One region of the Pseudarthrobacter sp. 10T415 genome, then DNA from elsewhere that is predicted to be linked to it. Evidence: riboswitches for the same ligand, from Rfam matches in the RefSeq annotation. Region 1 holds a riboswitch; each other region holds the start of a gene.
The links. Region 1 has a riboswitch for thiamine pyrophosphate ahead of thiC (phosphomethylpyrimidine synthase ThiC). Riboswitches for the same ligand answer to the same signal wherever they lie in the genome.
Positions count from the first base shown of each region.

Region 1 (7,722 bases):
CCCGGCCGTCGGACCGGCCTGCCGTCGATGATGTCGTAGCCGAGTTCCTGCAGGGCCGAGCGGTCGGCCCTCGGAAGCTTCCCGGCGTCGAATGCCTCCAGCAGGTCCGGACGCCGCTCGGACGTCCGGCGGAACTGTTCATGCCGCCGCCACTGGGCGATCTTGCCGTGGTTTCCGCTCAGCAGGATCGCTGGCACCTCACGGTCGCGCCAGACGGCGGGCTTGGTGTACACCGGGTACTCCAGGAGGCCGTCCGAATGGGATTCCTCCACCAGGGATTCGGGATTTCCCACGACGCCGGGCAGCAGCCGCCCAACGGCCTCCACCATGGCGAGCACTGCAACTTCTCCCCCGTTGAGGACGTAGTCGCCCAGGCTTACGGGCCGCACGTCGAAGTGGTCGCCGGCCCATTCGATCACGCGTTCATCGATGCCTTCGTAGCGTCCGCAGGCGAAGGCCAGGTGCTCCTCGCCGGCCAGCTCGTGGGCCAGGGCCTGCGTGAAGCGCTCCCCTGCGGGTGACGGAACGATGAGGACGGGCTTGCCCTGGTGTCCGGGCCGGGCTTCGGCGACAGCGGTAAGCGCCTGGGACCACGGCTCCGGCTTCATGACCATGCCCGCGCCGCCCCCGTAGGGAGTGTCGTCCACCGTACGGTGCCGGTCCGTGGTGAACGACCTGAGGTCGTGGACACGCAGGTCCAGGATGCCGTCCTGGCGTGCCTTGCCGATCAGGGACAGCTCCAGGGGCGCCAGGTACTCGGGAAAGATGCTGACGACGTCGATGCGCATCTAGTCGGTGCCTTCCGGTTCCGCCGGTGCGGCTTCGCCGGAGTTGACTTCGAAGAGCCCGTCCGGCGGGGTGAGGAGGATGTAGCCGTCGCTGACATTGACTTCGGGGACAATCTGCTCGACGAAGGGAATCAGGATCTCCTCGCCGCCCGGGGTGGTGACCATCAGCAGGTCCTGCGCCGGTGCGGTGTTGAGGGCAGTCACCTTGCCCACCACCGTGCTGCCCACCCTGGCTTCGAGGCCTACCAGCTCATGCTCGTACCAGCCGTCCTCATCGTCCTCGTCCAGTTCCGCTGTTTCGATGAAGAGCTTGGCGCCGCGGAGCGTCTCAGCCTGGTTGCGGTCCTCGATTTCCTCGAAGGCCAGCAGCAGGATGTCCTTGTTCCAGCGGGCGCTGCTGACTGTCAGCGGCCCGGACTGCGCCGGCTCCACCACGAACTCCACGCCGGGGACGAAACGGTCCCCAGGGGCGTCGGTCATTACCTGGACCGTGACTTCCCCGCGGATGCCGTGGGGCTTGCCGATGCGGGCCACCTGGAGCTGCATATGTTCCTCTGTTCGGGTTGGTGCATATTGTGTTGGTTCGTGAAAAAACTCCGGCCCCTCCACCAGATGGTGGAGGGGCCGGAGAGCAAAACTGGTGTTGCCGGACGCTCAGCGGCGGCGGTCGGTGTCGACAACGTCGACCCGGACCGGCTCGCCGCCGGCCAGCGCTGCCACGACGGTGCGCAGTGCACGCGCCGTGCGGCCCTGGCGGCCGATCACCCGTCCCAGGTCATCCTGGTGAACACGAACCTCGAGGGTATCCCCGCGGCGGTTGTTCTTCGAATTGACCGTGACGTCGTCCGGGGAATCAACGATTCCGCGGACCAGGTGCTCCAGCGCGTCTGCCAGCAACTTACTCAGCCTCGGTGGTCTCTGCTTCGGCTTCGGCTGCCTCAGTCTTGGAGGCCTTCTTGGTAATGGCTTCCGGGATGATGACGGAACCCTTCTCCGGTGCGACGAAGGCTTCCTTCTCGCCCTTGGTCTTCAGGGTGCCTTCCTGGCCCGGGAGGCCCTTGAACTTCTGCCAGTCACCAGTGATCTTGAGGATGGCGGCAACCTGCTCGGACGGCTGGGCGCCGACGGAGAGCCAGTACTGTGCACGCTCGGAAGCGACCTCGATGTACGAGGGCTCTTCGGTGGGGTGGTACTTGCCGATCTCTTCGATGGCACGGCCGTCACGCTTGGCGCGTGAGTCCATGACGACGATGCGGTAGTACGGGGCGCGCATCTTGCCGAAGCGCTTAAGGCGAATCTTTACGGCCACTTTTGTGGTCACTCCTGTTTCAGAAAAGGGGTGAACCCGGCGTTCTGCACCCGTGGGGCGGGCCGTACTTGCGGGTTCTAAGGACAGGATCCAGACGCGGAGAGAGGGGCCACGCAGATCGAGTACCTGTCTATTGTGCCAGATCAGCGGGAGGATTTCGACTTGACACCCAGGGCCCGCGGGGACGGCGCCGTCGCTTCCCCGGATTGTCCTGCAAGGGGAAGGTCAGGCTGACCAGACGTACAGTCCCGACCGCTCCGAATCGCCGATTCCGCCGGCCAGTTCAGCAACCTGCCGGATGTAGGCCTGCGCCTGCCCGGCGTCGAACGGCATGTCATCCTGCGCCGCCCACTGCGCAGCGACGTCCTCGAGGACGTCGCCCTCGCCCTCAGTTTCGTAGGTAAGCAGGTCAGCCAGGGCCCGGACCATGGCCGGGGGGACGGCCAGCAGGGAATCACTGGCTACGTCCACCATCGTCAGCTCGTAGTCGGCGCCGCCCGCGTGGACCGCGGTACCGGCCAGGTCTCCGAGCTGCTCCACTTCGAAGTCGCTGATACCGGGGATCCGGACCGCGTCGGCGGCCGGCGGGGTGCCCCCACTGTCAAGGGTTCCAGCGCGCTTCAACGCGGCATCGTGTGTGGCTACGAAGATTTCGGTAAAACCCATGGGAAGTGACCTCTTCCGTGTACTGTCCGGCGCGCCGGGGACACCCGCCTGGCGTCCCCGGTCTATCGGCTTCAGCCTAGTACGCGTAAGGGGTGCTCAGCGCACCGCAACCCGGATGCTGTTGCGCCACGGATCCTCGAAGCGCAACTCAGCCCCGGTGTGGTGCGAGGAGACCCCGGCGACCTTCAGGCGGTCAGCGAGCGCGCCGACGTCGTCACCGGACGGCACCTCGATGAGGACCTCGCCGAGGCCAAGGGTGTCTTTCCGCGGACCGGCGCCGCGGCTGTTCCAGACGTTCATGGCCATGTGGTGGTGGTAGCGGCCCGCGGAGACGAAGAGGGCCTGCCCGTGCCAGCCGGCGGTCTTTTCGAACCCGAGCGTTCCCACGTAGAAGTCGCGGGCGGACTGGACGTCGCCTACCTGGAGGTGGACGTGGCCCACTCCGGCGGTGGTCTGCCGCTGCCCCTGGAGGGATTCTTCGGAGAGGTGCTGTTCCAGGTAGCGCTGGGGCGGCAGCGCCAGGCTGTCCATGACCACGTCGGTGCCGTTCCAGGACCAGTTGCTTCGCGGGCGGTCCCAGTAGAGCTCGATGCCGTTGCCTTCGGGATCACTGAAGTAGAAGGCCTCGCTGACCAGGTGGTCGGCGCTGCCCGTGAACGAGCGGGGCTCGAACTGGGCTGCGGTGGCCACCGTGGCGGCGAGCGCCGCCTGGTCTTCGAACAGGAGGGCCGTGTGGAACAGGCCGGCTTCTCCCCTGCCGGGGATGGTGAGGCCGGGGGCCGGGGCGAGATGGACCAGGGGCTTGCCGAGGCGGCCGAGGTAGAGGCCGCCGTCCTGCTCAGCGACCACCTCGAGCCCCAGTGCGCGCTGGTAGTAGTCGGTCATGACCTTCATGTTGCCGACCTTGAGCATCACGGTGCCCATGGCGAGGTCGGCAGGAAGAAGATCCTGGCTGGTGGCTTCTGCACTCATTGAACGCTCCCTCTACTGGAGGCCGTCCGGATGAGGCGGCCTGTCATGAGTTAAAATTACTTGAAGCTTCAATTTATTCCAAGTGCGGGGTGGATGTTGTGCTTAGCGGACCACGCGGCCACCCAAAACCACGTGGGATGGGTGCGCCACGGTGTCCAGGGTCCTCCGGGGATCGTTCCGGAACAGCACGACGTCGGCCCGCGCCCCTTCCGTCAGCCCGTCAGCACCCAGCCAGGCCCGGGCGGCCCAGCTGGCCGCGTTGAGCGCCTCGGCTGCGGGCAACCCAGCCGCGTGCAGGGCAAGGATTTCGTCCGCAATCCTTCCGTGACGGATCACGCTGCCGGCGTCCGTTCCGGCGAAGATCTGCACTCCGGCTTCCCAGGCCTCCCCTATGCGTTCCAGCCGTCGTTCCCAGAGCGCCAGCATGTGGTCGGCGTACACCGGAAACTTGGGCCTGGCTTGGGCGGCAATATCAGGGAACGTGGCGATGTTGACCAGCGTCGGAACGATGGGGACGCCCTGCTCCACAAACCGCGGCAGGTGCCGGGGCAGCAGGCCGGTGGCGTGTTCGACGCAGTCGATCCCGGCGTCGAGCATCTGGTCCAGGGTGTCTTCGGCGAAGCAGTGGGCGGTGACGCGGGCACCTTCGTCGTGTGCGGCACTGATCGCATCACGGACGACGCCGGCGGGAAAGGAGGGTGCGAGGTCGCCGGCGCTCCGCTCGATCCAGTCCCCGACGAGCTTGACCCAGCCGTCGCCGTCGCGGGCTTGCTTGCGCACGGCCTCCACAAGGCCTTCAGGCTCGACCTCCTGGGCGAAGCCCCGGAGGTAGCGGCGGGTCCGGGCGACGTGCCTGCCGGCCCGAATCAGCAGCGGAAAGTCGCGGCCACCCTGCATCCACCGGGTGTCGGCGGGCGATCCCGCGTCCCGGATCAGCAGCGTTCCTGAGTCCAGGTCGGCACGGGCCTGGGCTTCGGCCTCCCCGGCGTCCACCGGGCCGGCAGGGCCCAGGCCGATGTGGCAGTGGGCGTCGACGAAGCCGGGCAGCACCCAGCCGTCGAGCACAACGTCCGGACCGGCCTCCGGGCGGGTAAACGTCAGGCGTCCGTCCACGGACCAGAGGCCGTGCCTTTCGCTGTCCGGTCCCGTGAGGGCGGTGCCGCTGAAACCAATGATGTAGGGCATGGATGCCTCCTCTTCCTGCCCGGTCAGGCTAGCACCGGCAAATGTGACAGGGCCGTTAGCGCTTGTCCCTGCAGGGCGTGTGGTAGCTTCGTTCCTGACCACACGGGTGCCCTTGCAGGGGCTGAGATCGGGCTGACGCGGCCTGCGACCGTCGAACCTGTCCGGGTAATGCCGGCGAAGGAAGTGAGTATTCCTTGAATACACCCAAAACAGTGCTGACCCCTGCCCAAAACCACCCCGCCGGAGCCACGCCTGAAGTGCCTGTCACCCAGTCCCTGAAGTCGCACTCGCTGGCCTACATCGATGATCCGGAGCGCGGGATCCGTGTCCCGGTCACGGAGATCGCGCTGGAGCCCTCGCCCAACGGGCAGCCAAACGCCCCTTTCCGCACCTACCGGACAGCGGGGCCGGGAAGCGACCCCGTGCGCGGCCTCAGCCCCTTCCGGTCGGAATGGATTGAGGCGCGCGCTGACACGGAAGAGTACAGCGGAAGGGAACGGAACCTGCTCGACGACGGCCGCTCGGCCGTACGCCGCGGCGCCGCCTCCGCGGAGTGGAAAGGCGGGCGCCCGGTGCCCCGCCGCGCCGTCGACGGCCGGACTGTCACCCAGATGCACTATGCCCGGAAGGGCGTGGTGACGCCGGAGATGCGGTTCGTGGCACTGCGGGAAAACTGTGATCCGGAACTGGTCCGGAGTGAGGTGGCGGCCGGACGGGCGATCATCCCCAACAACATCAACCATCCGGAGTCCGAACCGATGATCATCGGCAAGGCTTTCCTGGTGAAGATCAACGCCAACATCGGCAACTCCGCCGTGACCAGTTCCATCGCCGAGGAGGTGGACAAGCTGCAGTGGGCCACGCGGTGGGGTGCCGATACGGTGATGGACCTGTCCACGGGCGACGACATCCACACCACCAGGGAGTGGCTCATCCGCAACTCCCCCGTGCCGATCGGCACCGTGCCCATCTACCAGGCCCTGGAAAAGGTCAACGGCGAGGCGAACGCCCTCACGTGGGAAATCTTCCGCGACACCGTCATAGAACAGTGTGAACAGGGCGTGGACTATATGACTGTCCACGCCGGCGTCCTGCTCCGCTACGTGCCGCTGACCGCCAACAGGGTTACCGGCATCGTGTCCCGGGGCGGGTCGATCATGGCGGGCTGGTGCCTGGCGCACCACCAGGAGAATTTTCTCTACACGCACTTCGATGAGCTGTGTGAAATCTTTGCCCGGTACGACGTCGCGTTCTCGCTGGGTGACGGCCTGCGCCCCGGTGCCACCGCGGATGCCAACGACGCTGCGCAGTTCGCGGAACTGGACACGCTGGCCGAGCTGACGGAGCGCGCCTGGAAGCATGACGTGCAGGTGATGGTGGAGGGGCCGGGCCATGTCCCGTTCCACCTGGTCCGGGAGAACGTAGAGCGCCAGCAGGAACTGTGCAAGGGTGCGCCGTTCTATACCCTGGGGCCGCTGGTCACCGATGTAGCTCCCGGCTACGACCACATCACATCAGCCATCGGCGCCACCGAGATCGCCCGCTACGGCACCGCCATGCTCTGCTATGTCACGCCCAAGGAGCATCTGGGACTGCCCGACAGGGACGACGTGAAGACCGGGGTCATCACCTACAAGATCGCCGCGCACGCCGCTGACCTGGCCAAGGGCCACCCCGGAGCGCACGAACGGGACGACGCCTTGTCCAAGGCCAGGTTCGAGTTCCGCTGGCGGGACCAGTTCGCGCTCTCGCTCGACCCCGAGACGGCCGAAGCGTTCCATGATGAAACGCTGCCGGCCGAGCCCGCCAAGACGGCACACTTCTGCTCCATGTGCGGGCCGAAGTTCTGCTCGATGCGGATCAGCCAGGACATCCGCAACGAGTACGGGTCGGCGGAGGCGCAGGCCGCGATAGCAGAAGCGGCATCCGGGATGCGGGAGAAGAGCCAGGAGTTCCTGGAATCCGGCGGCAAGGTGTACCTTCCCGAGCTGAAAGTCCCGGCCGGAAGCTGAGCCTGCCGCCGGCGGTGACCGGCGGTTGCTGTGGCCGGCCCGGGCGGCTAGGACGCCCGGGCCGGTTCACTCCGGCTGACCTCGGCGAGGAACTGCCGGATTGCCCGGTTGCCGTCCGCTGAGTCGTGGGGCCGGTGCCCGCCGGCGGCGACACGGTGCAGGGCACCGGTCTCCCTCAGGTACCCGGCGATTTCTTCGTACAGCGGTTCCCAACCCCCGGTGAGGACAAGGGTGGGGACTCCTGGGACGATGTGAAGTGGCGCCTCCCATGAAGGGGACTGCAGCCGCAGCCGGCGGGCAGAGCGCTTCTCCTCCAGGGTTGCTGGCTGGTGCAGGTCTGCGGCGTAGACGCGGCGGACGAACTCCCGCTGGAAGTCCTCGTCGCTGAGTTGGTGGCGGACGTCGAACAGCGGTTTCATCATCCGGATGTGGGCGGCTGTTGCGGGCAGCTCCGCGGTGAGGGACAGGCAGGCCGGCTCCACCAGGGTCAGCGAATGCACGAGGTCCGGGCGCTCCACGGCCGCCATCATGGCCGGAATGGCTCCCTGCGCATGGGCCACAACGTGTCCGCCGGCAGCACCCCGCCCGTCATCGCCCAGGGAACGCAGCACGATGGCCGTGTCCTCCGCAAAGGAGGACTCCAGGGGTTCGGCGGTGCTGTGGTATCCGTGCCGGCGGAGGAACAGGGCGTCGTACATCAACGCCATGCCGTGCTGCCGGGGCCAGGCGGCGGCGCCGAAGCTCCCCGAGCCGTGCACGAACACTACCCTCTGCTTGAACATCCCCCAAC
Region 1 covers NZ_JBFTHJ010000030.1:14,255-21,976, forward strand. The annotation lists gene trmD (tRNA (guanosine(37)-N1)-methyltransferase TrmD) at 1-788, opposite strand, end outside; gene rimM (ribosome maturation factor RimM) at 789-1,334, opposite strand; gene AC1DBN_RS20875 (RNA-binding protein) at 1,443-1,685, opposite strand; gene rpsP (30S ribosomal protein S16) at 1,687-2,097, opposite strand; gene AC1DBN_RS20885 (hypothetical protein) at 2,323-2,763, opposite strand; gene AC1DBN_RS20890 (VOC family protein) at 2,860-3,735, opposite strand; gene AC1DBN_RS20895 (amidohydrolase family protein) at 3,838-4,920, opposite strand; TPP riboswitch at 5,013-5,120, shown strand; gene thiC (phosphomethylpyrimidine synthase ThiC) at 5,115-6,932, shown strand; gene AC1DBN_RS20905 (alpha/beta fold hydrolase) at 6,980-7,714, opposite strand.

Region 2 (7,722 bases), on a different contig from region 1:
ATCATCGCGGCCCAGACGATCATGCAGAACGGGCACAGGACGTGGATGTCATAAAGGGCCTGGGACCACAGCCACACCACGAAGATGAAGCCGAGGGTAACGCCGGCCTGCAGCCCGATCCAGTACCAGCGGGCAAACGTGGCGCCGGACAACAGGGCCATGCCCACGGTAATGATGATGGCGAACGCCACGATCCCGATGAACATGTTGGGGAAGCCAAAGAGTGAGCTCTGCCAGGTCTTCATCACTTCGCCGCAGGAGATAAACGGGTTTACATCGCACACGGTGGTGTGGTTGGGATCCTGCAGCACCGCGAGCTTTTCCAGGACCAGGGTTCCGGAAGCGAGCCAGCCGATAACTCCGGTAATCACCAGGAGCCAGCCGAAGGGCCGGTTCCGGGCCATCACCGGCGTATTAGCCGCCGGGGCGCTGTCCGGGGTGGTGGTCCGCTCCTGGGCTGGCGTGCCGCTGACGGGGGAGATGCTGGGCATTGGTATGGCGTCCTTTTCGTCCGGTGCTCCTGAGCCTGATTGTAACGCCGGCGGCTGGACGCAACGCCCAGGGAACAGAAAGCCCGCGGCACCTTCCCACGTGATTTACCCCGCGTGTGAGAGAATGAACGTGGCTGGAAGCCGAACCACATTCGGTCTCCGGTCCGGTGGTTTGTTCCCAAGACCGCCAATGACGAGCAGGGCAGGCTTCGGATTGTTCCGACACTCCCGCAATCTCCATTGGACGGCACCTGGTTGTGGCATGTAGAACAACGGGTTTCAGAACTTTCCACTGGCTCCTACGGGCTGCCGCACCCCATTGCCGGTGCGAACCTGGGAGCATCCACTTGACTTCTGTCAGCGCCTGCGGGTTTTGACAATATGTGCCCCAATGGGTGCCGGATGTGGCGGTACGTCAGGGGCAGGAGTGTTGCCACAGATGAACAATGAAACTGAGCTTTCCGTTAACGAGGTTGAACCGGCTGTGGAAGCCGCGGCCGAACCCAAAAAGGCTCCCCGGACCCGACGCAAGGCAGCGCCGAAGGCCGATGACGCCGTAGCCGCAGCCGCCGCCGAGGTGGCTCCGAACGATGCCCCAACCGCCGTTGCGTCGGCCGGCAATGAGGGTGCCCCCTCAGCCCCGGCCAAAACCGCCGTGCGCCGGCCCCGGGCCAAGAAGAAGGCAGACGCCGCCGAGCCGCTGCCTGCCTTTGCCACCGATGCAGACTCCACGGAAGCCGGTGCGGCCGCTGACGCTGCCCCCGCCGAAGCTGCCACCGCCGCAGAAGCGCCTGCTGCCAGCGAAGTACCCGCGGAACCCACCGAGACCAAGCCGGTCCGCCGCCGTCGCGTTGCCACGAGGAAAGCTGCTCCTGCGGGGGCACCTGCAGAAACGCTGGCCCCCGCCGAAACGCCGGCCCCTGCCCAGGAACTGCCCGTCACCGCTGCCGCGCTGGACGCTGAAACGGCGGACCAGGGCGCCGTGGCCCGGGAGGCGGCCGTAGAGGCAGCAGCAGAGAAGCCCGCCGAACAGGAACTTACCGCCGTCGAGACCGCAGCCGAGGCCGCCCCGGAGCAGGCCCCCGGCACGGCAGCTGCCGCTGCAGCAGGAGAATCCGCTGCGACGCCGGCCGAAGCCGCCGAAGCCGCCGAAGCTACCGCGGCTGGCGAGGAACCGGGCGCGTTTGCCTCCCTGTTCCTTGAGCCCGGCTCGCCCACTTCCATGCTGTTCCAGGCACCGGACCTGAGCACCGTCGTCCGCCCCGCTACGCCCGCCGCCGCAGCGGAGGAGGCCGAGGACGAAGACGACGCCGAGGACAACGAATCCGAGGAATCCTCCAGCCGCCGCCGGCGCCGCAGCCGTGGCCGCCGGGGGCGCAGCCGTCTGGACGAGCGCGACGACGCCGGAACCGGTGGCTCCGAGGCGGATGACGCCGCCGACGAATCGGACGAGGAAGAAGCCGGTCCGGCCGAGGACGGCGTGACGTCCCGCCGTCGTCGTCGCCGCCGCCGCGGTGACCAGGACCTCGAACTGACCGGCGGCAACGACGACGATCCGCCCAACACCGTTACCCGCGTGCGCGCACCGCGTGCCGTCAGCGAGGCGCCCGCCAGCAACCGGGTGACCAGCGTTAAGGGCTCCACCCGACTGGAAGCCAAGAAGCAGCGCCGCCGCGAATCCCGGGACACGGGCCGGCGCCGCACCGTCATCACCGAAGCGGAGTTCCTGGCCCGCCGCGAATCCGTGGACCGGCAGATGATCGTCCGCCAGCGCGACGACAGAATCCAGATTGGCGTCCTCGAGGACGGCGTCCTGGCCGAGCACTTTGTCTCCAAGACCCAGCAGGACTCGCTGATCGGCAACGTCTACCTGGGCAAAGTCCAGAACGTGCTGCCCTCCATGGAGGCTGCCTTCGTGGACATCGGACGCGGCCGCAACGCCGTCCTTTACGCGGGCGAAGTGAACTGGGAAGCCGTCAACCTTGAAGGCAAGCAGCGCCGTATCGAGAACGCGCTGAAGTCAGGCGACACCGTCCTGGTCCAGGTGACCAAGGACCCCGTGGGCCACAAGGGCGCCCGCCTGACCAGCCAAATCTCGCTGCCGGGCCGCTACCTCGTGTACGTCCCCGGCGGTTCCATGACCGGAATCTCCCGCAAGCTGCCCGACGTCGAGCGGAACCGGCTCAAGCGCATCCTCAAGGACCGCCTGCCCGAGCAGGCGGGCGTCATTGTGCGCACGGCGGCCGAAGGGGCGTCCGAAGAGGAGCTGACCCACGACATCAACCGGCTCCGCGCCCAGTGGGAAGGCATCGAAAGCCAGTCCTCCTCCACCAAGGTCCTGGCTCCGGAGCTGCTGTACGGCGAGCCCGACCTCACCATAAAGGTGGTCCGTGACGTCTTCAACGAGGACTTCTCCAAGCTGATCGTCTCCGGCGAGGACGCCTGGGACACCATCGAGGCCTACGTCACCTATGTGGCGCCGGACCTGGTGGGACGCCTGGAAAAGTGGACCAAGGACCAGGACATCTTCGCTGCCTGGCGGATTGATGAGCAGATCCACAAGGCCCTCGAACGCAAGGTGTTCCTGCCCTCCGGCGGCTCACTGGTGATCGACCGGACCGAAGCCATGACCGTGGTGGACGTCAACACCGGCAAGTTCACCGGCAGCGGCGGCAACCTCGAAGAAACCGTCACGAAGAACAACCTTGAAGCGGCCGAGGAAGTGGTGCGCCAGCTGCGGCTGCGCGACATCGGCGGCATCATCGTGATCGACTTCATCGACATGGTCCTGGAATCGAACCGCGACCTCGTCCTGCGCCGCATGGTGGAATGCCTGGGCCGCGACCGGACCAAGCACCAGGTGGCGGAAGTCACCTCGCTGGGACTCGTCCAGATGACCCGCAAGCGCATGGGCACCGGGCTCCTGGAAGTCTTCGGCGAGCAGTGCGAAGCCTGCGCGGGCCGCGGCGTCGTCACCCATGACGACCCCGTAGAGCACCGCCGCGCCAACATCGTGGCAGCCGAGCAGCACGTCCACCGCTCAGACAACCGCTCCGATTCCCGCACCAACGGGAACCGAAACGAGGGCAACCGCAGCGAGGGCCAGCGCAGTGAGGGTCAGCGCAACGAGGGCCAGCGCACCGACAGCAGCCAGGAAGGTACGCGCGGCGAACGCAAGCGCCGCCGTGGACGTGGCGGCCAGCCGGTCGAACAGGCACCCGCACCCGCAGCGGTGGCTGCCCACCCCGTCCAGCCGGACCCGCACGAGGCCGAACGCCATGCCAAGGCTGAAGCCACCAGGCTGGCCCTGGCCAACATTGCTGCTGCTGCCCACGCCGCACACCTGCATGATGATGAGGTGGCGGCCCGGCTGGCCCCCGCCCAGCAGGACGCGGGCACAACGGAGAAGCACGACGACGGGACGCCGGCACGCCCGGCAGCTGTCCTGACGTTCGGCGGCGAGAAGGTCGCGCTGCCCTTCGTTGAGCACGCAGACGAGCACCAAGCCTCGCCTGCGCTGTCGCTTGACCGGCTTGCCGAAGCGTTTGCCCACCTGGGCCAGCCGGCTTCGCCTGTTGGCAGCCAGCCACAGGAGTCCGGGACGGCCCAGGCCGCGCCGGCCACCCCCGAACCGGCGGAGGCAGCGGTTGCGGCACCCCAGCAGCCCGTTGCGCCTGCCGCCCCCGACCTGTCCCGGCAGCGCCGTCCGCGGCGTAACCGGAGTGCAAGCAGGGCGCAGGGCGCAGCCAACGAGACCACCGTGGAACACCATGAGAACGTCCCGTCGGCCAGCGAAGGCCACTCCCATGCCGCCAAAGCGCCCCAGCCCGCAGCGCCGGCAGAGCCGGCAGCCAAAGCCGATGCGCCCATCATCCTTGGCGTAGGGGTTCCTGCTTCCGAGCTCTGACCCTGCCCAGGCACTGCAGATGCCCGGCCCTCCACTCCTGTGGTGGGGCCGGGCATCTGCCGTTAACGGGGAACGGCCCTCAGCAGCGCACTTAACAGGTGCAGTCACCTTTCGGTTGACTGCCGTCCAGCGGCTAGGCTGGGGAACCGACACGGGGTGCCGCGCACCAGGCCCGGCTGAGATCCACACCCGTTGAACCTGTCCGGTTAGTACCGGCGAAGGGATGTCTCTTTTGTCTTCGACCCTTGCCATGCCCGCAGCCACCCCGCTCCCGAATCCCTCCGCAACCGTAATGCCGGCTGCCGTACGGGACGTGCCCCGGGTCCTTGCCATCGCGGGCTCGGACCCCTCCGGTGGGGCCGGCATCCAGGCGGACCTCAAAAGCATCGCGGCCCACGGCGGTTACGGCATGGCCGCCATCACTGCCCTCACCGCCCAGAACACCCGCGGGGTGACCGCCGTCCATGTTCCTCCGGCATCCTTTTTGGCACAGCAGCTGGCGGCCATCAGCGACGACATCCACGTTGACGCCGTCAAGATCGGCATGCTGGGCGACGCCGAAGTGATCGATGCCGTGCGCACCTGGCTGGAGAAGGTGCGCCCCGCCGTCGTTGTCCTGGACCCCGTCATGGTTGCCACCAGCGGAGACCGGCTGTTGCAGGAGAGTGCCGAAGCCGCGCTCCGCAGCCTGGTGCCGCTGGCCCACCTTGTCACCCCCAACCTGGCCGAACTGGCCATGCTGCTGGAAGAAGACGTACAGGACACGTGGGAGGCAGCCCTGGAACAGGGCAGGCGGCTTGCTGATGCCACCGGTGCTGCCGTGCTGGTCAAGGGTGGCCACCTGCAAGGCAGCAGCTGCCCGGACGCCTTGGTTGGCCCGGCCGGCATGCTATCCGCAGACGTAGTGGAAATCCCGGGGGAGCGGGTGGCAACGCGGAACAGCCATGGCACAGGCTGTTCCCTGTCCTCCGCCATGGCCACGGTCCAGGCGCAGGTAGGCAACTGGGAAGTGGCCCTACGGGAAGTGAAACCCTGGCTTGCGGGGGCGCTGGCGGCGTCCGCCGTACTGGAGGTGGGAACCGGCAACGGGCCCGTTCACCATTTCCACCACATCCGCCAAGCGCTTCGGCCAGGCGACTTTACGGCGCAGCTGCGGAAAGATGCCGACGCCCACCTTGAGTCGATCTACGCCCTGGGTTTCCTCCGGGCCCTGGCCTCGGGGACACTTCCGGAAAGCCAGTTCGCGTATTACCTTGCGCAGGATGCCATCTACCTGAACGGGTATTCGCGAGTCCTCGCCCGGGCCAGCGCGCTGGCTCCCACGGAAGCCGAGCAGCTGTTCTGGGCGGCGTCGGCCCAGCAGTGCCTCGAAGTGGAGTCGGAACTGCACCGTTCCTGGCTCAGCACCCGCACCGTCCGTCCCGAACTGGGTCCTGTCACCAAGGCCTACGTGGACCACCTGACGGCTACTTCGGCGTCGGGCAGCTATGCAGTCCTGGCAGCGGCTGTCCTGCCGTGCTTCTGGCTGTACGCGGACGCCGGGAAGACGCTCCATGCCAGGTTCCTCGCCGACGGGGAACCGGCAGGACACCCCTACGCCGACTGGCTCCGCACCTATGCCGACGAGGATTTCGCGGAGGCAACGCGCCGGGCCATCGCCGTGGTGGACGAAGCGGCACGCAAGGCTTCCGATGACGAGCGGCACGCCATGGTTACCGCTTTCCGGCAGTCCTGCCGGCTGGAAGTGGAGTTCTTCGACGCGCCGCGGCTCCACGCCTGAACCTGCCCGGGCCGTGCTGCCGGTACTATGGTCTGGCACGGCCCCGGTGGCGGACGATGTCTGTGGTTCCTATCACAGCCGACCCGCCGGAGCCAGCCTCATTTGCGGCCGGAGACGGAATTAGCGTATTCTGGATCTTCGGTGCTTACGCCAACACTTGGGTTATGACCCCGGGAACATGCCAGCGTGGAAAACACAAGGCAGTCCTGCGGGATAACTCATGGAGACCTTCGGGGAATCCACGGCGTTGAGGCACAGCGGGAACCCAGCCAAACAGTGCAACGGGTGCCGCACGCAATTTTAGTTATAAACGTCGAGAGAAGTGAGTTCCCAAGTGGTGTACGCGATTGTCCGCGCAGGCGGCCGCCAAGAGAAGGTTTCCGTTGGAGACTTCGTTACCCTGAACCGCGTCGCCGGTGGGGCTGGCAGCACCATCGAGCTGCCCGCACTGCTCCTGGTTGATGGTGACAAGATCACCACTGCCGCTGCTGACCTGGCCAAGGTGACCGTTACGGCTGAAATCCTCCAGGACCTCCGTGGTCCTAAGATTGTCATCCAGAAGTTCAAGAACAAGACCGGGTACAAGAAGCGCCAGGGTCACCGTCAGGAACTGACCAAGGTCAAGATCACTGGCATCAAGTAACCACCGGTTACTGTTCAGGTTTTCAGCAGATTCCCCAGAATTTAAAGGCAGGCATTTCAGATGGCACATAAAAAGGGCGCGAGCTCCACTCGCAACGGTCGTGACTCCAACGCACAGTACCTCGGCGTCAAGCGCTTCGGCGGCCAGGTAGTTTCCGCCGGCGAGATCATCGTCCGCCAGCGTGGCACCCACTTCCACCCGGGCGCCGGCGTTGGCCGTGGCGGCGACGACACCCTGTTCGCACTGACCCCGGGCGCCGTTGAATTCGGCACCCGCCGCGGTCGTCGCGTCGTCAACATCGTTGCTGCTGCAGCTGCAGAGTAACAACCAGTTCTGAAGCGGTGGAGCGGGCCAGTTGGCCCGCTCCACTGCTCTTTTAAGCGCATTACAATCGATAGGGCGTCCATGGGCGCCCACACGACACTGAGGAGATTTACGTGGCCAGCTTTGTAGACCGGGTAGTACTGCACGTATCCGGCGGTACCGGCGGCCACGGTTGCGTCTCCGTCCACCGCGAGAAGTTCAAGCCCCTCGGCGGGCCCGACGGCGGCAACGGCGGCAACGGCGGCGACGTCATCCTCCGCGTGGACCACCAGACCACCACCCTCCTCGACTACCACCACGCCCCGCACCGGCACGCCACCAACGGCGGTCCCGGCATGGGCGACTGGCGCGGCGGCAAGAACGGCGAAACCCTGATCCTGCCTGTCCCCGACGGCACTGTGGTGAAGTCAAAGGACGGCACCGTCCTGGCGGACCTGGTGGGGGAGGGCGCAGAGTACATCGCCGCCGCCGGCGGGCCCGGCGGGCTGGGCAACGCTGCCCTGTCCTCGCAGAAGCGCCGCGCTCCAGGCTTCGCCCTGCTCGGCATCGAGGGTGAGTCGAGCGACATTATCCTTGA
Region 2 covers NZ_JBFTHJ010000001.1:59,580-67,301, forward strand. The annotation lists gene AC1DBN_RS00305 (vitamin K epoxide reductase family protein) at 1-491, opposite strand, end outside; gene AC1DBN_RS00310 (Rne/Rng family ribonuclease) at 931-4,398, shown strand; TPP riboswitch at 4,541-4,639, shown strand; gene AC1DBN_RS00315 (bifunctional hydroxymethylpyrimidine kinase/phosphomethylpyrimidine kinase) at 4,649-6,178, shown strand; gene rplU (50S ribosomal protein L21) at 6,513-6,821, shown strand; gene rpmA (50S ribosomal protein L27) at 6,882-7,145, shown strand; gene obgE (GTPase ObgE) at 7,259-7,722, shown strand, end outside.
Region 2: linked by a shared signal. The riboswitch ahead of AC1DBN_RS00315 (bifunctional hydroxymethylpyrimidine kinase/phosphomethylpyrimidine kinase) and the one ahead of thiC (phosphomethylpyrimidine synthase ThiC) in region 1 are both predicted to bind thiamine pyrophosphate.

Region 3 (7,722 bases), on a different contig from region 1:
GGCGTTCCTGAGCATGACGGCTACGTGTTCAGCGGTTTCCTGGGTCATGCAGCGAATATATCATCTATGAGTTTTTGGTGGCCAATTAGGCGGGTTACAGCTCTATCAAGCTCCTTTTTTATCTTTTCTATGCGATAGAGCCGGCCCGCGGCGTTGCGCCTTGTCCTCTCCGTGATACCGCGGGAGACTGGAACATAAGTTTCCTCAAGCAATAAACGGAGCCCCACATGCCCCGGACTCGAGCCCACCTGCCAGTGTTCAGGCTGGCATGGCTGCTGGTGGCAGCAGTAATATTCAGCTGCGCCGGGCCCGCGTGGGCTGATCCCACCGATTCCCCGGCAGGGCCGCAAGGGGGCGGCAGCAGCCAGTCCCTGCTCGGCAACGACGTTTCCTGGCCCCAGTGCAACGCAGAACTGCCCGGAGACCAGGCGTTCGCCATAGTGGGCGTCAATAACGGTTTGGCCAACAACACCAACCCGTGCCTGCAGGAACAGCTCGAATGGGCCGAATCGTCATCCGGGGCAGTAGCCTCGCAGCCCGAGGCGCAGCTCTACATCAATACTGCCAATCCCGGGCGGGCCGGTTCCTGGTGGCCTGTCAGCGACGAATACCCCACCGGCTCGAAGGTGCACAACCCATACGGATCCTGCAAGGCCGGGGACTACGGCACGGCCTGCGCCTACATGTACGGCTACGCCAAGGCCTTTGACGCCGCCTACGTCCGCGGAGTGACGGACCCTGCGGACTACGTCTGGTGGCTGGATGTGGAAACCGAAAACACCTGGTCCAGCAGCAAGGATGCCAACCGCACCGTCCTGGAAGGCATGACGGATTTCTTCCACAGCATCGACGCAGCAGGTGTGGGGATCTACTCCACCGGCCAGCAGTGGCACAGGATCGTGGGGAACGTCAGCACCTCCAGCAACCTCTACCCCTTGCCCAGCTGGCTGGCGGGATCCCGCAATGCAGCATCAGCGGCCACCGCATGTTCGAAGTCCCCGCTGACCGGCGGCGGGAAAGTGGTGCTGACGCAGTTCATCCACGCCGGACTGGATTACAACCACGCCTGCACCTAGCGGGTCAGTTCCCGGCCCACACCATGTTCCAGGTGCCGGCTGACACCGCCGCCGTGACGGCCAGGCCGGCCATTACCAGGCCGCCGGCCAGGACCCACACATCCAACAGCGTGTAGGTGGATTCACGGGCCCACGTGCGTGGCCCGCCGCCGAAACCGCGCGCTTCCATGGTGACCGCCAGCCGCGACGCCCGCCTGATCGCCTGGACCAGCAGCCCGAAGCTCTGCCCCAGGGTGGCCTTCACCCGCTGCAGCACGCTGCCGCGCGAGCCAACCCCCCGGGCCCGCCGGGCCATGCCGATGGTCTGCCATTCCTCGGCCATCAGCCCCACGAGGCGCATCGCCGCCAGGGTGCCCAGGACGAACCGGTGCGGGAGCCGGGCCTTTTGCGCCAGCGCATCTGCGAGGTCGGTGGGGTCCGTGCAGCTGACCAGGAGTATTGCGGGCAGCGCGATGGCCAGGCCGCGCAGCAGGAAACCCACGCCGGTCTCCAGCGAGCCCTCACTCATGGTCCAGATGCCGGCGTCGATGAGAGTCCTGCCGCTGTCCGGCGCCAGGATGGAAGTGCTCCACCCGCCCACGGCGGCAGCGAGGATCAGAGGCCAGCCGCGTTGCCACAGCAGCCCCAGCGTGAGCCCGGCAAGCGGAAACAGCAGCAGTTCGAAGAACAGCGCCACGGACGCGGACACCCAGTCGATGGAAAGCGCCAGGACCACCGTGATGAGCACGACGGCGGCCAGCTTGCTCAGCGGGTTGGCGCGGGCCAGGAGCGCAGCGTTTCCGCGGAGGTTCAGTTCGTGCCTCATGGCGCCACCGCTTCCGGCGCTGCAAGTTTGAGTTCCGTGCCACCGAGGGCCGCGGTGAATTCGGCGTCATGGGTCACGGAGACCACTGCCGTTCCGGCGTCCAGGAGTTCGGAGAGGAACGATGCCAGCTCGGCCCAGGTATTGGCATCCTGGCCGAATGTGGGCTCATCCAGGACCAGTACCTGAGGGCTTGCCGCCAGGATCGTGGCCACGGAAAGCCGCCGCTTTTCGCCGCCGGACAGGGTATACGGGTTGGCGTCCACCAGGTGGGTAAGCCGCAACCGTTCCAGCAGCTCATCCACCTTGTCTTCACCGTGCCCCAGGTGCCGGGGCCCGAAGAGCAGTTCGTCCAGGACCTTGCCGGTGACGAACTGGTGCTCGGGTTCCTGGAAGACAGTGCCGATCCGCTCGATCAGCTGTTCCGCCTTCCACTGATACGGGGTGATTCCGGCGCCGCGGCTGAGGTCCGTCGTGGCGGAGACCGTCCCGTTGACCGGTTCGAGGAGTCCGGCAAGGGTCAGCGCGAAGGTTGATTTCCCTGCGCCGTTGGGTCCGGTGACGGCGAGCGCCTGCCCGGCGCGGACCTGGGCAATGATGCCTTCCTGCACCGGCACCGGCGGAACTTTGCGGAAGCCTTTTCGGCGCGGGCGTTGCCGGGAGACGGCCAGGTCTTCGGCGGCCAGCAGGAGGCTTCCGGTTCCGTAGGCCTGTTCCGCGGCCCGCGCGCGGGTGGACGGAACGTATCCGGGCACCCAGACACCGGCGGCCGTCAGCATGGTCCGCGCTTCGGCCAGCACCCGGTCCGGCGGGCCGTCCAGGAGCACCGCGGGGTTGGCGCCGCTGCCGGGCTGCAGCACCACGATCCTGTCCACGAGGTCCTTCCACACGGACACCCGGTGCTCCACCACCACCAGCGTGGCGCCGGTCTTGTCCAGGCAGCGGGCCACGGCGTCCCGGACTTCGAGGACACCGGCCGGGTCCAGGTTGGCGGTGGGTTCATCGAGCAGGATCAGCCCGGGCCGCATCGCGAGGATGCCTGCAAGCGCCAGCCGCTGTTTCTGCCCGCCGGACAGAGCCGACGTCGGGTGGTCCAGCGGCAGGTGGGACAGCCCGACGTCGGCCAGCGCCTCGTGCACGCGCGGCCAGATGGCGTCGCGGGGCACGGCGAGGTTTTCGGCGCCGAAGGCGACGTCGTCGCCTACCCGGGAGAGGACCACCTGGGTCTCGGGATCCTGCTGCATGAGGCCCGCGCGGCCCCGCTGGCCGCGGGGCGAACCGCCGTCAACCAGCAACGAACCGGTCTCGTCCGACTCGCCTGCCTCGCCGTCGTCGTCCGCATCGCCCAGCACCCCGGCGAGCGCATGGAGGAGCGTCGACTTGCCTGCCCCGGACGGGCCAAGCAGGAGTACCCGCTCACCCGGGCTGATGTCGAGGTCGAGGGCATGGACGGCCGGTGTGGTGCGCCCCGCGTGCCGCCAGCCCCAGCCGCGGGCGGTGACCGTGGCCGGCCGCACCGTTTGGGGTGCGGCCGCGTGGGAAGGTGCCGGCATCAGGAGAAGACGGGCTCCGTAGCGGCCTTCCGGGATGCAAAGGAGCTCAGCACGCCGGTCCGGGCAAGGCCACGGGTGGCGATCCAGGCGAGCGCGCCGGCGATGATGGCCCCGGAAACAACGGTGAAGGCGATGTACGCGAGCTTGTCACCGCCAGAGTAGGCGATGTTCCAGCCCCACGGCGCGAAGGAGTCGTTCAGGCCGCAGAAGAGGCCCGCCGCGGCACCGGCCAGCAGGGAGACCGGGAGGTTGAATTTCCGGTAGACGAAGATGGCGAAAATGATCTCGGCACCCAGGCCCTGGACGAACCCGGAGAACAGCACGGAGGCGCCGTACTGGGAGCCCATGAGCAGTTCGCCGGTGGCGGCGACCGTCTCGCAGAACAGGGCGGCGCCGGGCTTGCGGATGATGAGCATGCCCAGGACCGCAGGGATCATCCATCCCCCGGCCAGGAGGCCGGTGAGGGGCGGGTAGGCCGCGTTCATCGGCGCGGAAATTGCGGCGGTTCCCTGGGACCAGGCCCAGAAGATGACGCCGCCGGCGATGGCGATCAGGGCCGCCACCACAATGTCCACGACGCGCCAGGACCTGCTGGCGGGCTTTTTGATTGCTGAAGTAGTCATGTGATCCTCCTGGAAACAGGAGGGGAAAGTGGACGCGGGTGCCGGCTGCTGCCGCCATTTCCCGCGCACTTCGAGAACTCGACTCCCTTGCGCCGGTACTAACCGGATCAGGTTCGAGGGTCTGCGGCTGTCCGCACTCTCAGCGCCCACCTGCGTTTCCCGGCTGGTGCCGGGGCCGACGGCGGCGCTCCCCTGTCGTAAATGTGTTGTTGATGATGCTGTGGATGTCTTGCGTTTGAATGTTTCGCGCCCTTCCGGGCGTGCTCAAGTTTACACCTGGAGGGCGGTAGATTGTGGGCCATGACTGCCGACCCGCCAGATGTGACTGACTACGATCCCGACTCCGCCGACGCCCAGCCGGAAGGCTCGCTCCAGGCCCTCATCGGCCGGATCGAGGCGGAGATCAGGGAACTGCAGTTCCCCGGCTTTTCGCCGGATGACGCCCTTAACCTTGGCCTGCTCCTGGTGGAGCTCGGCAAGGAGCGGAATCTTCCCATCGCCATCGACATCACCAAGGGCGAGCAGGTCCTCTTCCACGTTGCGCTCCCCGGAGCCACCCCGGACAACGAACACTGGGTCCGCGCGAAGCAGCGCACGGCCGCCCGTTACGAGGTGCCGTCATTGCTGGTGGGCCTGCGCGGCCGGGCCGGTGGCGGGCGGATCGAGGACAATGCGTGGTTCGACCAGTCCCGCTACGCTGCGCACGGCGGTGCATTCCCGGTCTACGTCACGGGCGTGGGCGCGGTTGCCACGGTGACCGTGTCCGGGCTGCCTCAGGTAGCGGACCACGACCTGGTGGTGGAAGCAATGCGCGGGGTACTCGGAACGGCTGGTTGACACTGCCCGGAGTTCTCACAAGGATTGAGCCGGAAAGCGTTTTCTGAGCTGCCTGCTGCCGGACCGGCCCCAGGCATGAGCCAAGGAGTGCGACGTGCACAGCCAGCCCACCGTGATCAACCGCGAAGCGCTGGTACGGCGCCACAACGTGGAGCAGGACAGCCTCGATCCGCGGAGTCCCGCCTCGGTGGGCAACGGTGAGTTCTGCTTCACCATGGACCTGACCGGCATGCAGTCCCTTCCCGGTGAATATCCGGTGGCCGCCAGGGATGACCTGCCGCCCGGCACTTTGCTGGGCACGCAGGCGCAGTGGGGCTGGCACTCCATCCCGCCGGAACAGGAGTACACCCTTGCCGGTTCCACGGTCATCTACGATTCACCGCGTGGCCCTGTCCCCTATGTGGACATGGTGGGCGCCATCGTGGATGGCCGCGAAACGCAGTCATCGCGGGCGGAAACCTGGCTCCGCGCCAACCCCCACCGGCTGGACCTGGGCCGGATCGGCTTTGCGCTCCCGGGAAGGGATGCCCCCGCACTCACCCGGGACGACTTCACCGGCGCGCACCAGGTCCTGGACCTCTGGACCGGCACGGCCACCAGCATCTTCAGCCTGCACGGCAGTCCGGTCAACGTCACCACGGCCTGCCGCCCGGACAGGGACGAGCTGGGATTCCGCATCCTCTCCCCTGCCCTTACGGACGGCCTCGCCGTGTCCCTGACGTTCCCCTACGGTTCCGAGGGCTGGCACAACGCAGCGGACTGGAACAGGCCCGCCGCACACACCACCACCGTTGAAGAACGTCACGCCGCCGGCCCGCGCCGCCACTGGCTGATTTCGCGCTGCCTGAACGGTTCCCGGTACCAGGCGGCCGTCAGCGGCGAGGGGCTGGAGCTCGAACAGGCCGGCCCGCACGAAGTGCTCATCCGGGCCGCCGAGGGGCAGGACAGCCTCGACTTCAGCGTGCACTTCATCAGCACGGGGCAGGGTGACTGCCTCCCCCGTGGCAACGGCGGCATCGGCGGGCGTTCAATGCCGGGATCGGAACCGGCCCCCGGGTTGGCAGCCGCACCGGATGTGGCAGCGGCACCGGGCAGTGCCGCCATTGCCGCGTCCCGCACGGCCTGGCCGGAATTCTGGAAGTCGGGCGGCGCCGTCGACCTCTCCGGAACAGCCGATCCCCGCGCCGGTGAGATCGAACGCCGGACTGTACTCTCCCAGTACCTCACCGCCATCAACTGCTCCGGATCGCTGCCGCCGCAGGAGACGGGGCTGGTCTGCAACTCGTGGCGCGGCCGCTTCCACCTCGAGATGCACTGGTGGCATGCCGCCCATTTCGCCACGTGGAACCGGACGGAGCTCCTGCTGCCCGCCCTCCGCTGGTACGCCTCCGTCCTGGAACCCGCGCGGCAGACGGCCAAGGCCCAGGGGTTCGACGGCGTCCGCTGGCCCAAGCAGGTGGGTCCGGACGGGCGGGAAAGCCCCAGCCCCATCGGCACCTTCCTGATCTGGCAGCAGCCGCACCCCATCCATCTGGCGGAACTGGCCTACCGGGCCGAACCATCACAGGAACTCCTGGAGGAATTCGCCGCGGTGGTTTTCGAAACCGCGGAGTTCATGGCCGCCTTCGCGCACCCCACGGACCGGGGCTTCGAACTGGGCCCGCCCCTGGTGCCGGCGCAGGAGAGCTACGAGTCGGTGCGCGGGACGGTCACCAACCCCACGTTCGAGCTTGCCTACTGGCAGTGGGCCCTCCGGGTGGCCAATACGTGGCGGGAACGGCTGGGCTTGCCTGCTGAGGGCACCTGGGCGGCGGTAGCGGACGGCATGGTCCCGCCCAGGGTGGTGGACGGCGTGTACGCGGCGATCGACGTCGAGCCCTTCACCATCCGCACGGACCACCCCTCGATGCTGTGCGCCCTGGGGGTGCTCCCGCGGACGGACCTGGTGGACCCGGAAATAATGCGGGCCACGCTGGCTGACGTACTGGCCGGATGGGACTGGGACAGCACCTGGGGCTGGGACTACCCCGTGATGGCCATGACGGCCGCCCGGCTGGAAGACCCTGAGGCCGCAGTGGATGCGCTGTTGATGGACGCGGCGAAGAACCTGGTCCTGCCCAACGGGCACAACCGGCAGACGGATTCGCTCCCGCTGTACCTGCCCGGCAACGGCGGGCTGCTGGCGGCGGTGGCGCTCATGGCTGCGGGATGGGATGGCGGCCCGGCGCGGCACGCTCCCGGCTTCCCCCAGGACTGGACAGTGGCATGGGAGGGGCTCATCCCCGCGCCGTAGGAACTTAGCCAGTAGGGTGGGGTGCAGACCGTTTTACCGCCCGCAAGGAGTACCAGGAATGAACCTTCTCATCAAGCTGCTCGGCACCGGCGTAAGCCTGGGTGCAGGATTTGCCGGCACCAAGCTGGTCAACACCATCTGGGAAAAGACCACCGGCAACAAGCCGCCCACCGGCAAGGGCGAGGACGTCCCCACCAGCCTTCGCTCGGCCCTGACGTTCGCACTGATCTCTGCGTTCGTCAGCACCATCATCCAGGTCCTGGCCAACCGCGGCACGCAGCGCGCCATCACCCGTTTCGCCAAGACGCAGGACATCGTCTAAACACCCACGCTGTCCCCGCACGCCGGCTGGCTTCAGCGGGCTGAGCCGTCGTCCTCGCCGTCCTCACGGGCGGCCTGGGCGGCGGCTTTCTGCACTACCGCATCAAGCTCGTCCGAGGTGAGCAGTTCCCGGTGCAGGTGCTTGGTCCGGTACCCGGCGCGGCCCACCATATGGGCGGACACGGGAACCGTCAGCAGCTGGAAGATCCAGGCAACC
Region 3 covers NZ_JBFTHJ010000004.1:66,303-74,024, reverse strand. The annotation lists gene AC1DBN_RS07855 (UDP-N-acetylglucosamine 1-carboxyvinyltransferase) at 1-48, opposite strand, end outside; gene AC1DBN_RS07850 (glycoside hydrolase family 25 domain-containing protein) at 228-1,076, shown strand; gene AC1DBN_RS07845 (energy-coupling factor transporter transmembrane component T family protein) at 1,081-1,881, opposite strand; gene AC1DBN_RS07840 (ABC transporter ATP-binding protein) at 1,878-3,431, opposite strand; gene AC1DBN_RS07835 (ECF transporter S component) at 3,431-4,054, opposite strand; TPP riboswitch at 4,121-4,258, opposite strand; gene AC1DBN_RS07830 (heme-degrading domain-containing protein) at 4,355-4,891, shown strand; gene AC1DBN_RS07825 (hypothetical protein) at 4,986-7,184, shown strand; gene AC1DBN_RS07820 (DUF4235 domain-containing protein) at 7,243-7,506, shown strand; gene mnhG (monovalent cation/H(+) antiporter subunit G) at 7,539-7,722, opposite strand, start outside.
Region 3: linked by a shared signal. The riboswitch ahead of AC1DBN_RS07835 (ECF transporter S component) and the one ahead of thiC (phosphomethylpyrimidine synthase ThiC) in region 1 are both predicted to bind thiamine pyrophosphate.

Region 4 (7,722 bases), on a different contig from region 1:
ATTCGATCTTCGGCCGTCCGACATCTGCCACACCGTGGATGACCTGGCGCTGAAGGTTGCTCAGGTCCACGGCGTCGTCGTCGATGATCCCCAGGGTTCCAACTCCCGCGGCTGCGAGGTAGAGCAAGGCGGGCGAGCCCAGTCCGCCGGCGCCGATAACCAGTACTTTCGCGTTCTTGAGCCGCCGCTGCCCTGCCGAGCCGATTTCCGGAATGATGAGGTGCCGGGAATACCGTTCCACCTCTTCGGAGGTGAGTTCCGGGGCGGGTTCCACCAAAGGATCAAGGGAAACTGCTGAAACATTTGCAGTGAACGGCGAAGGCATACTTCAATGTATGCCCCGGGGTACCGCCGGGTCATATTACCCCGCAGTAAAGTAGGGGGTAACTGCAATGGAAAGAAGGACAACTGTGGTCCATGAAGCACGGGCTGACCGCCCGCCGGCGGCCGAACCGCAAAGTTCACCGCGACCCGCGGGCCAACGGTCGGCCCGGCTCCCCCGTGATGAACGGCGGGCACAGCTTCTTTCCGCAGCGCAGGAAGTCTTTGTGGCGAACGGTTACCACGGGGCCGCCATGGATGAGATCGCCGAGACGGCGCATGTGAGCAAGCCGGTCCTGTACCAGCACTTCCCGTCCAAACGCGAGCTGTACTTGGCCCTCCTGGACAGCCACCTTGCGTCCCTGACCGACCTGATGCTGGGGGCGCTGAACTCCACCACAGACAATAAGGAACGCGTCCAGGCTGTCATGCGGGCGTACTTCCGGTTCATCGCCAGCGACGACCAGGCCCACCGCCTGGTCTTCGAGTCCGACCTCGTCAACGATCCCGACGTCAGTTCGCGCCTCGAAACTTTCAACCGGACCTTTGCCGATGCCATTGCGCGGGTGATCGCCGGGGACACCAAGCTGCCCCACCTCGAAGCGGAACTGCTGGGCCGCGGCCTGGCGGGGATGGCGCAGGTCAGCGCCCGGTACTGGCTGGAAACGGACGGCAACCTGGACCTCGATGTGGCCAGCGACCTCATCTACCGTTTAGCTTGGCGCGGAATCTCTCGCTTCCCCAAAGAGTCCTAGACTACAAATAGACCATCATCAAAGAACCTGACCGGCTGGGAGGCCCCTGTGGAAATTAAGATCGGCGTGCAGAACGTTGGCCGCGAGATCGTCCTGGAATCAAACCAGGATGCGGAGACCGTGGCCAATGTTGTGGGAGAAGCCATCAAGGGTGGCAGCGAACTGCGCCTCACCGATGACAAGGGGCGCCTGATCATTGTTCCCGGCAACGCCCTGGGCTACGTGGAAATCGGCGCGGAAGAAGTCCGGCGCGTAGGATTCGGGCAGTTCTAGCACCGGCTGGAACTGCCGTGCTTCCCGAAGGAGACCCATGCTTTCCCTGATCATTGTTGTGCTGGCCACCGTTGCGGCCGGCTTCATTGTCTGGGCCAATGACAAGCGTCATGCCAAGTATGGCGCAGGCCTTCCGGCCGGCGTGGCCGTCGGGGTGGCTGCACTGAGCTGGATCATCCTGATGGCGGCGGGATTCGGTTACCTTCCCGGATTGACGTGGCTCCCCTGGGTGCTGCCCATAGTGCTGGGCGCGGCGGCATCCGTCGGGGCAGTGCTTGTCCTGAGCCGCACCCGGGCAAGGAACGATACCCATCGGCTGACCGCCATCCTGAGGCGCTAGTCACCGTTAAACGGCTGTGGCCACCACCTTCAACGGTGGCGGCCACAGTCGTTTAAGCGGTGCAATCCCCTAGGCGGTACATCCCCTGAAGCATCACTGGCTAAAGGAACTCGGCCCGGCCCTCCATGGCGGACGACGCCAGCGCGTGCTCGCGGCGCGGAATGCGCCCGGCTTCCTTCGCCAGCCGCCCGGCGATGACGGCGTGCTTGAACGCCTCACCCATCAGGGCCGGGTTCTGGGCACGGGTCACCGCCGTGGCCAGCAGGACAGCGTCGCACCCAAGTTCCATGGCCAGCGCCGCGTCAGATGCCGTGCCGATCCCTGCGTCCAGGACCACGGGCACGCTTGCCCGGGAAACGATGAGTTCGATGTTGTGCGGGTTGAGGATTCCCAGCCCGGTACCGATAGGAGATCCCAGGGGCATCACTGCGGTAGCACCCAGGTTTTCCAGCCGAAGGGCCAGGACGGGGTCGTCGTTGGTGTAGGCAAAGACTTTGAAGCCGCGGTTGACCAGCTGTTCGGTTGCATCCACCAGCTCAACGGCGTCTGGCAGGAGCGTGTGCTCGTCTGCGATGACCTCCAGCTTCACCCAGTCGGTTTCCAGCGCTTCCCGGGCCAGTTCGGCGGTCAGGACGGCGTCCCGCGCAGTAAAGCAGCCTGCGGTGTTGGGCAGGACCCGGATTCCGTGGTCCACCAGCAGTTGGAACAGGGAGCCCGATTCTGCGGGTGAGTAGCGGCGCATGGCCACGGTGGTGAGGGAGGTTCCGGAGGCAACAAGCGCGGCGCCCAGGCCGTCCAGGCTGGGCGCGCCACCCGTTCCCATGATGAGCCTCGACTCCAGGGCAACGCCGTCAATGACGAGGGAATCAGGCCTGGCGGGTGCCGCGGAGGTATGGGTGGCCGGTTCGGAAACGGTGTTCGCTTCAATCATGGTGTCAGCCTCCCTGTACTGCGGTGACGAGTTCGACGTCGTCTCCGTCCGCGAGCGCGGTGCCGTGCCATTGGCTGCGGGGCACCACTTCGGAATTGTGAGCTACGGCCACCCCCAGCCTTTGTCCGTCGGTTGCCTGGCCGTCGGCCGCAAGCGCGCGTCCGGTCACCTCGCTGACCAATGCCGTGATGGACGCACCGTCCGCCACGGTGCGGGATGCCCCGTTCAGGGTGATGTTCATGCTGTCTCCTTGATGTTGAATCTGGGGGCCGGGATCCGGCCGGAAAAGCGGTCAGGACTGAACGGCTGCCACCGGGGGTCGGCCTTCCCATCCATCAGGTCGCGGCAGATGGCGGCCGCGGCAGGGGTGAGGAGGACGCCGTGGCGGAAGAATCCTGTGGCAACGATGAGTCCGGGGACATGCGCTGCACTGCCGTCTCCCCCGTCCACGGGCACCCTGCCCAGCAGCGGGGCATTGTCCGGGGTAGCCGGGCGGGCCCGGGCCGTGCATTCGAGCAGCTCCAGCTCTGCGACCGCAGGCACCAGCACCTGGGCGTCGCGAAGCAGCTGGTACACGCCGCCAGCGGACACTGCGCTGGCCGGTCCTGCACCGGCGGGCACTGCACTGGATCCGGCACTCGCCGGCATGGCTCCGAACGCAGTGCCGGCCCCAACCAGGGCGTCCTCCCGCTGGGTGGCGCCGATGACCACTGTTCCGTCCTCGCGTGGAACCAAGTAGACGGGCACACCGCGCACCAGCCCGCGGACGGTGGACGTCAGCAAGGGCTGCAGGTGCGGGGGGACGGACAGCCGCAGGATGTCGCCGTGCACAGGGCGCAAAGGTAACCGGAGTCCCCTCGGCAGGTTCTCCAGGGAGCCCGCCGCCATGCCGTTGGCCACCACCGTTTCGCCGGCGAGCACCAGTCCGCCTCCGGCCAGCCGGACACCAGCCACCGCGCCGTCCGCCCACTCCAGTCCCACTGCCCTGTCCGCCACGGCAAATCCGTCCAGAGCGCCGGCAACCGCAGTGTCTGCAACCGCAGTGCCGGCAACGCCGCTGCCGGCTGGCAGGTGGTTGGCCAGGGCTGCCCGGAAGCACTCCACGAGTCCCCGGGGATCCACCTGGTGGTCTGCCGGGGTATCGAGTGCGCACGCAATGGCGGGGCTGAGCAGCGGTTCCCGGCGCCGGGCCTCACGGACCGTCAGTGGTTCCACGGCGAGTCCATTGGCCTGCTGCACGCCGCGCAGGTCCATCAGTGCCTGCCGGTCGGCGGCGTCGGCGCCAATGGTGAGCGTGGGCGTCGCCAGGAATCCGGAACCGCGGCCTGACACGCGGCTAAGGTCCGCCGCGAACTGCGGCCAGCGCTCCGATGCATCCAGCATGAGGCCCAGGAGCTCTTCCTCTTGGTAATGCAGCTCGCTGACGGGGGCCAGCATGCCTGCCGCCGCCCAACTGGCTCCGGATCCCGGTGCATCGTCGATCAGCACCACGGACCGGCCAGAGCGCCTGGCTTCCCAGGCGATGCCATGGCCTATGACGCCCCCGCCGATCACTGCTACGTCGGCGGCTATTGCCGGGACAGCGGCTGGCTCTGCGATGCTGTCCGGAGGGCTTTCGGGGATGCCCATGGTGTCTCCTTCCCTACGCCGGCATTAACCGGATCAGGTCAAGCGGTCGGCTCTGACGCCCTCTCAGCCCGGCGCTTTGTGACAGCTGCCGCGGGCTCCCGCAGTACGAGGCAAGTGTAGAGGAACTAGGCTTGCAGCCATGAATGTGTCCCACTCCCCTGCCCCCGCCGCAGCACCCGGCACCGATGCCTTCACCACAGCGGCGGGTAACGGCGCACTGAAATCCGCACGCCTGTACCTCTGCACGGATGCGCGCCGCGGCCGGGGCGACTTCGCCGGGTTCGTGGACGCCGCGTTCGAAGGCGGCGTGGACATCATCCAGCTGCGGGACAAGTCCATCGAGGCGGCCGAGGAGCTGGACCTGCTGGCCATCCTCAAGGAATCAGCCCAGCGGCACGGGCGGCTGTGGGCCGTCAACGACCGCGCGGACATTGCGGTCCTCTCCGGTGCTCCCGTTTTCCACGTGGGCCAGAAGGACCTGCCGGTACCGGCCGCAAGGACGCTGCTCAACGGCAACGCCGCCATCGGCCTGTCAAGCCACACGCCGGAGCAGGTGGACGCCGCGCTGGCCGACGCCGCAGGACCTGCCGGCCTCGACTACTTCTGCGTGGGACCTCTCTGGGCCACCCCCACCAAGCCCGGCCGGGCCGCCGTCGGCCTGGAACTGGTGAAGTATGCGGCCGCGAAGGCGCCCAGTGACGTGCCGTGGTTCGCGATCGGCGGGATCGACCACTCCAACGTGGACCAGGTGGTCGCGGCCGGAGCGTCAAGGATCGTGGTGGTCCGCGCCATCACCGACGCTGCCGATCCCGCTGCTGCCGCTGCCTCGCTTCGTTCTGCACTGGACTCCGCGGCTTCCTGAAGCCGCGGACGTCCCACAACCCGGTTTCCCGAACGCACCGCGGTCCGCGGCAACACGTCACGACCGCGCCCGCACCGATTCCCTGCGAAATCGCATGACTTGGGGTTAGGCTGATTTTCGTGTCACATCATCGGCTGGCTCCCAACGTCCATGAGCGCACCAATGCCCTGGAAGAGGCCCTGGCCGCGCTGCGGACGGAGCTGGAACTTCCGGGCCCCTACCCCGGTGACGCGGTCAGGGACGCCGAGGCCGCGGTGGCCGCGCTGCGCCTGCCGGACTACGACCTGACCGCGGTGGAGTTCGTCACCATCGATCCGGCGTCGTCCACGGACTTGGACCAGGCCCTCTTCATCGAAACGGACGACGACGGCGGGTACCACGTCCTGTACGCCATCGCCGATGTCCCCGCGTTCGTTGCGCCCGGCGGACCCCTGGATGCCGAAACCCGGCGCCGGGGCCAGACGTTCTACGCCCCGGACGGGCGTATTCCCCTGCACCCTGAAGTCATCAGCGAGGGCGCCGGGAGCCTCCTGCCGGACCAGGACTGCTCGGCCTTCGTCTGGGATTTCCGGCTCGACGGCAACGCCGAGGTCACGACCGTCGGTGTCCGCCGGGCACGCGTTCGAAGCCGCGCGAAACTCAGCTACAAGGGTGCCCAGGCTGACCTGGACGCCGGTACTGCCTCTCCCCTGCTGGGCCTGCTGAAGGAAGTTGGGCTCAAGCGTGTCCGCCTTGAACGCGCCCGCAACGGCGCAAGCCTGAACATGCCGGACCAGGAGATCGTCCAGCTGCCCGATGGCGGCTACCGCATTGCTGCTGCTCCCCAGCTGCCGGTGGAGGACTGGAACGCCCAGATTTCCCTGATGACGGGGATGGCCGCCGCCAAGATCATGCTCGATGCCAAGGTGGGGATCCTGCGCACCATGCCGCCACCGGATGAGCGTTCCCTGCACCATTTCCGGCTGCAGACGGAAGTGCTGGGCAAGCCCTGGGACGGCGAGGTGGGATACGGGGAATACCTGCGGACCCTTGACCCAACGGACCCCCGGCAGCTGGCCATCATGCACTCGGCCGGCATGCTCTTCCGCGGCGCCGGTTACACCGCCTTTGATGGCAACGTTCCGGAGGCCGCGGTCCAGGCAGCCATCGGCGATGCCTATGCCCACACCACAGCGCCGCTGCGCCGCCTGGTGGACCGCTTTGTGCTGGTGACCTGCGAGGCGTTGAGCAACGGAGGTACTGTCCCCGGCTGGGTGCGGGATGCGCTGCCGACCCTCCCTGAGATCATGGCAGGCTCGGACCAGTTGGCATCCCGGATGGAGCGCATGGCCCTGGACACGGTGGAGGCCGCCCTACTGGTCAACCACATCGGCCAGGAGTTCGACGCGATCGTGATTTCGGGGTCGAAGCCGCAGAAAGAGAACGGCAACGGGAACGGCAACACCGGCACCGGCACCGGCAACGGAAAGAACGGGAACGGGAACGGGAACGGTTCCTCCGGGATCATCCAGATTGCCGACCCTGCCGTGACGGCCCGCTGCGCCGGTGAGCTGGAGTCCGGCACCAAGGTCCGGGTTCGCCTGGTGTCGTCGGATATCGCTGCCAGGGAAGTGCACTTCGAACTGGTCCAGTGAGCCTGATGCCATCCGGTCCCGGCTTCCACACGGTGCGGAATCAGGGATTCCGGGCTGATGCGGCTAGACTGAAGAGGTAGAAATGGATGCCCGGTCGTTGATTTCCTTGAACTGAAACCAACAAGCCCGCCCCTACGCGATCTTGAGATTTGCCCGCTGGTCGCCAGTGCCAGCGTTAGATAGCCCGCGATCGGCTTCCACTGGAATTGCTTGCGCGCTTCGTTCGTGCTCCGGATCGGCCCCATCGGCCTGCCTGTTGAGCACGCTGCGCGATTGCCCAAATGAATAAGGAAACTCCCCGTGAGTGAATTGCATACCCACCAGCTTCTGTCCGATGAGTCCGGCACCGAGACCATCGAGCCGGAAGAAACCATCATTTCGGACGAAAAGCCGCATGAAATTGCGGAGAAGTCCTTTGCGGACTACAACGTCCGTGCTGACATTGTGGAGTCCCTGGCCGACGCCGGGATCACCCACCCCTTCCCCATCCAGGCAATGACGCTGCCCGTCGCACTGTCAGGCCACGACATCATCGGCCAGGCCAAGACCGGTACCGGAAAAACCCTCGGTTTTGGTATCCCGGCGCTCCAGCGTGTTGTGGGCCGCGACGATGCCGGCTTCGACAAGCTGCCCGTCCCGGGCGCTCCGCAGGCCCTGGTGATTGTGCCCACCCGCGAGCTCGCGGTGCAGGTGGCAAGCGACCTCGAAACCGCCTCCCGCAAACGCAACGCACGTATCGCCACCATCTACGGTGGCCGCGCCTACGAGCCCCAGGTGGATGCCCTGCAGAAGGGCGTCGAGATTGTGGTGGGAACCCCCGGCCGCCTGATTGACCTCTATAAGCAGAAACACCTGAGCCTGAAGAATGTCCGCATCGTTATCCTTGACGAGGCCGACGAAATGCTGGACCTCGGCTTCCTGCCTGACGTTGAGACCCTGATCGCCGGCACCCCTGCCGTCCGCCAGACGCTCCTCTT
Region 4 covers NZ_JBFTHJ010000002.1:306,671-314,392, forward strand. The annotation lists gene moeB (molybdopterin-synthase adenylyltransferase MoeB) at 1-325, opposite strand, end outside; gene AC1DBN_RS04195 (TetR/AcrR family transcriptional regulator) at 411-1,076, shown strand; gene AC1DBN_RS04200 (DUF3107 domain-containing protein) at 1,125-1,349, shown strand; gene AC1DBN_RS04205 (hypothetical protein) at 1,387-1,689, shown strand; gene AC1DBN_RS04210 (thiazole synthase) at 1,790-2,620, opposite strand; gene thiS (sulfur carrier protein ThiS) at 2,625-2,861, opposite strand; gene AC1DBN_RS04220 (FAD-dependent oxidoreductase) at 2,858-4,249, opposite strand; TPP riboswitch at 4,243-4,361, opposite strand; gene thiE (thiamine phosphate synthase) at 4,389-5,111, shown strand; gene AC1DBN_RS04230 (RNB domain-containing ribonuclease) at 5,231-6,745, shown strand; gene AC1DBN_RS04235 (DEAD/DEAH box helicase) at 7,046-7,722, shown strand, end outside.
Region 4: linked by a shared signal. The riboswitch ahead of AC1DBN_RS04220 (FAD-dependent oxidoreductase) and the one ahead of thiC (phosphomethylpyrimidine synthase ThiC) in region 1 are both predicted to bind thiamine pyrophosphate.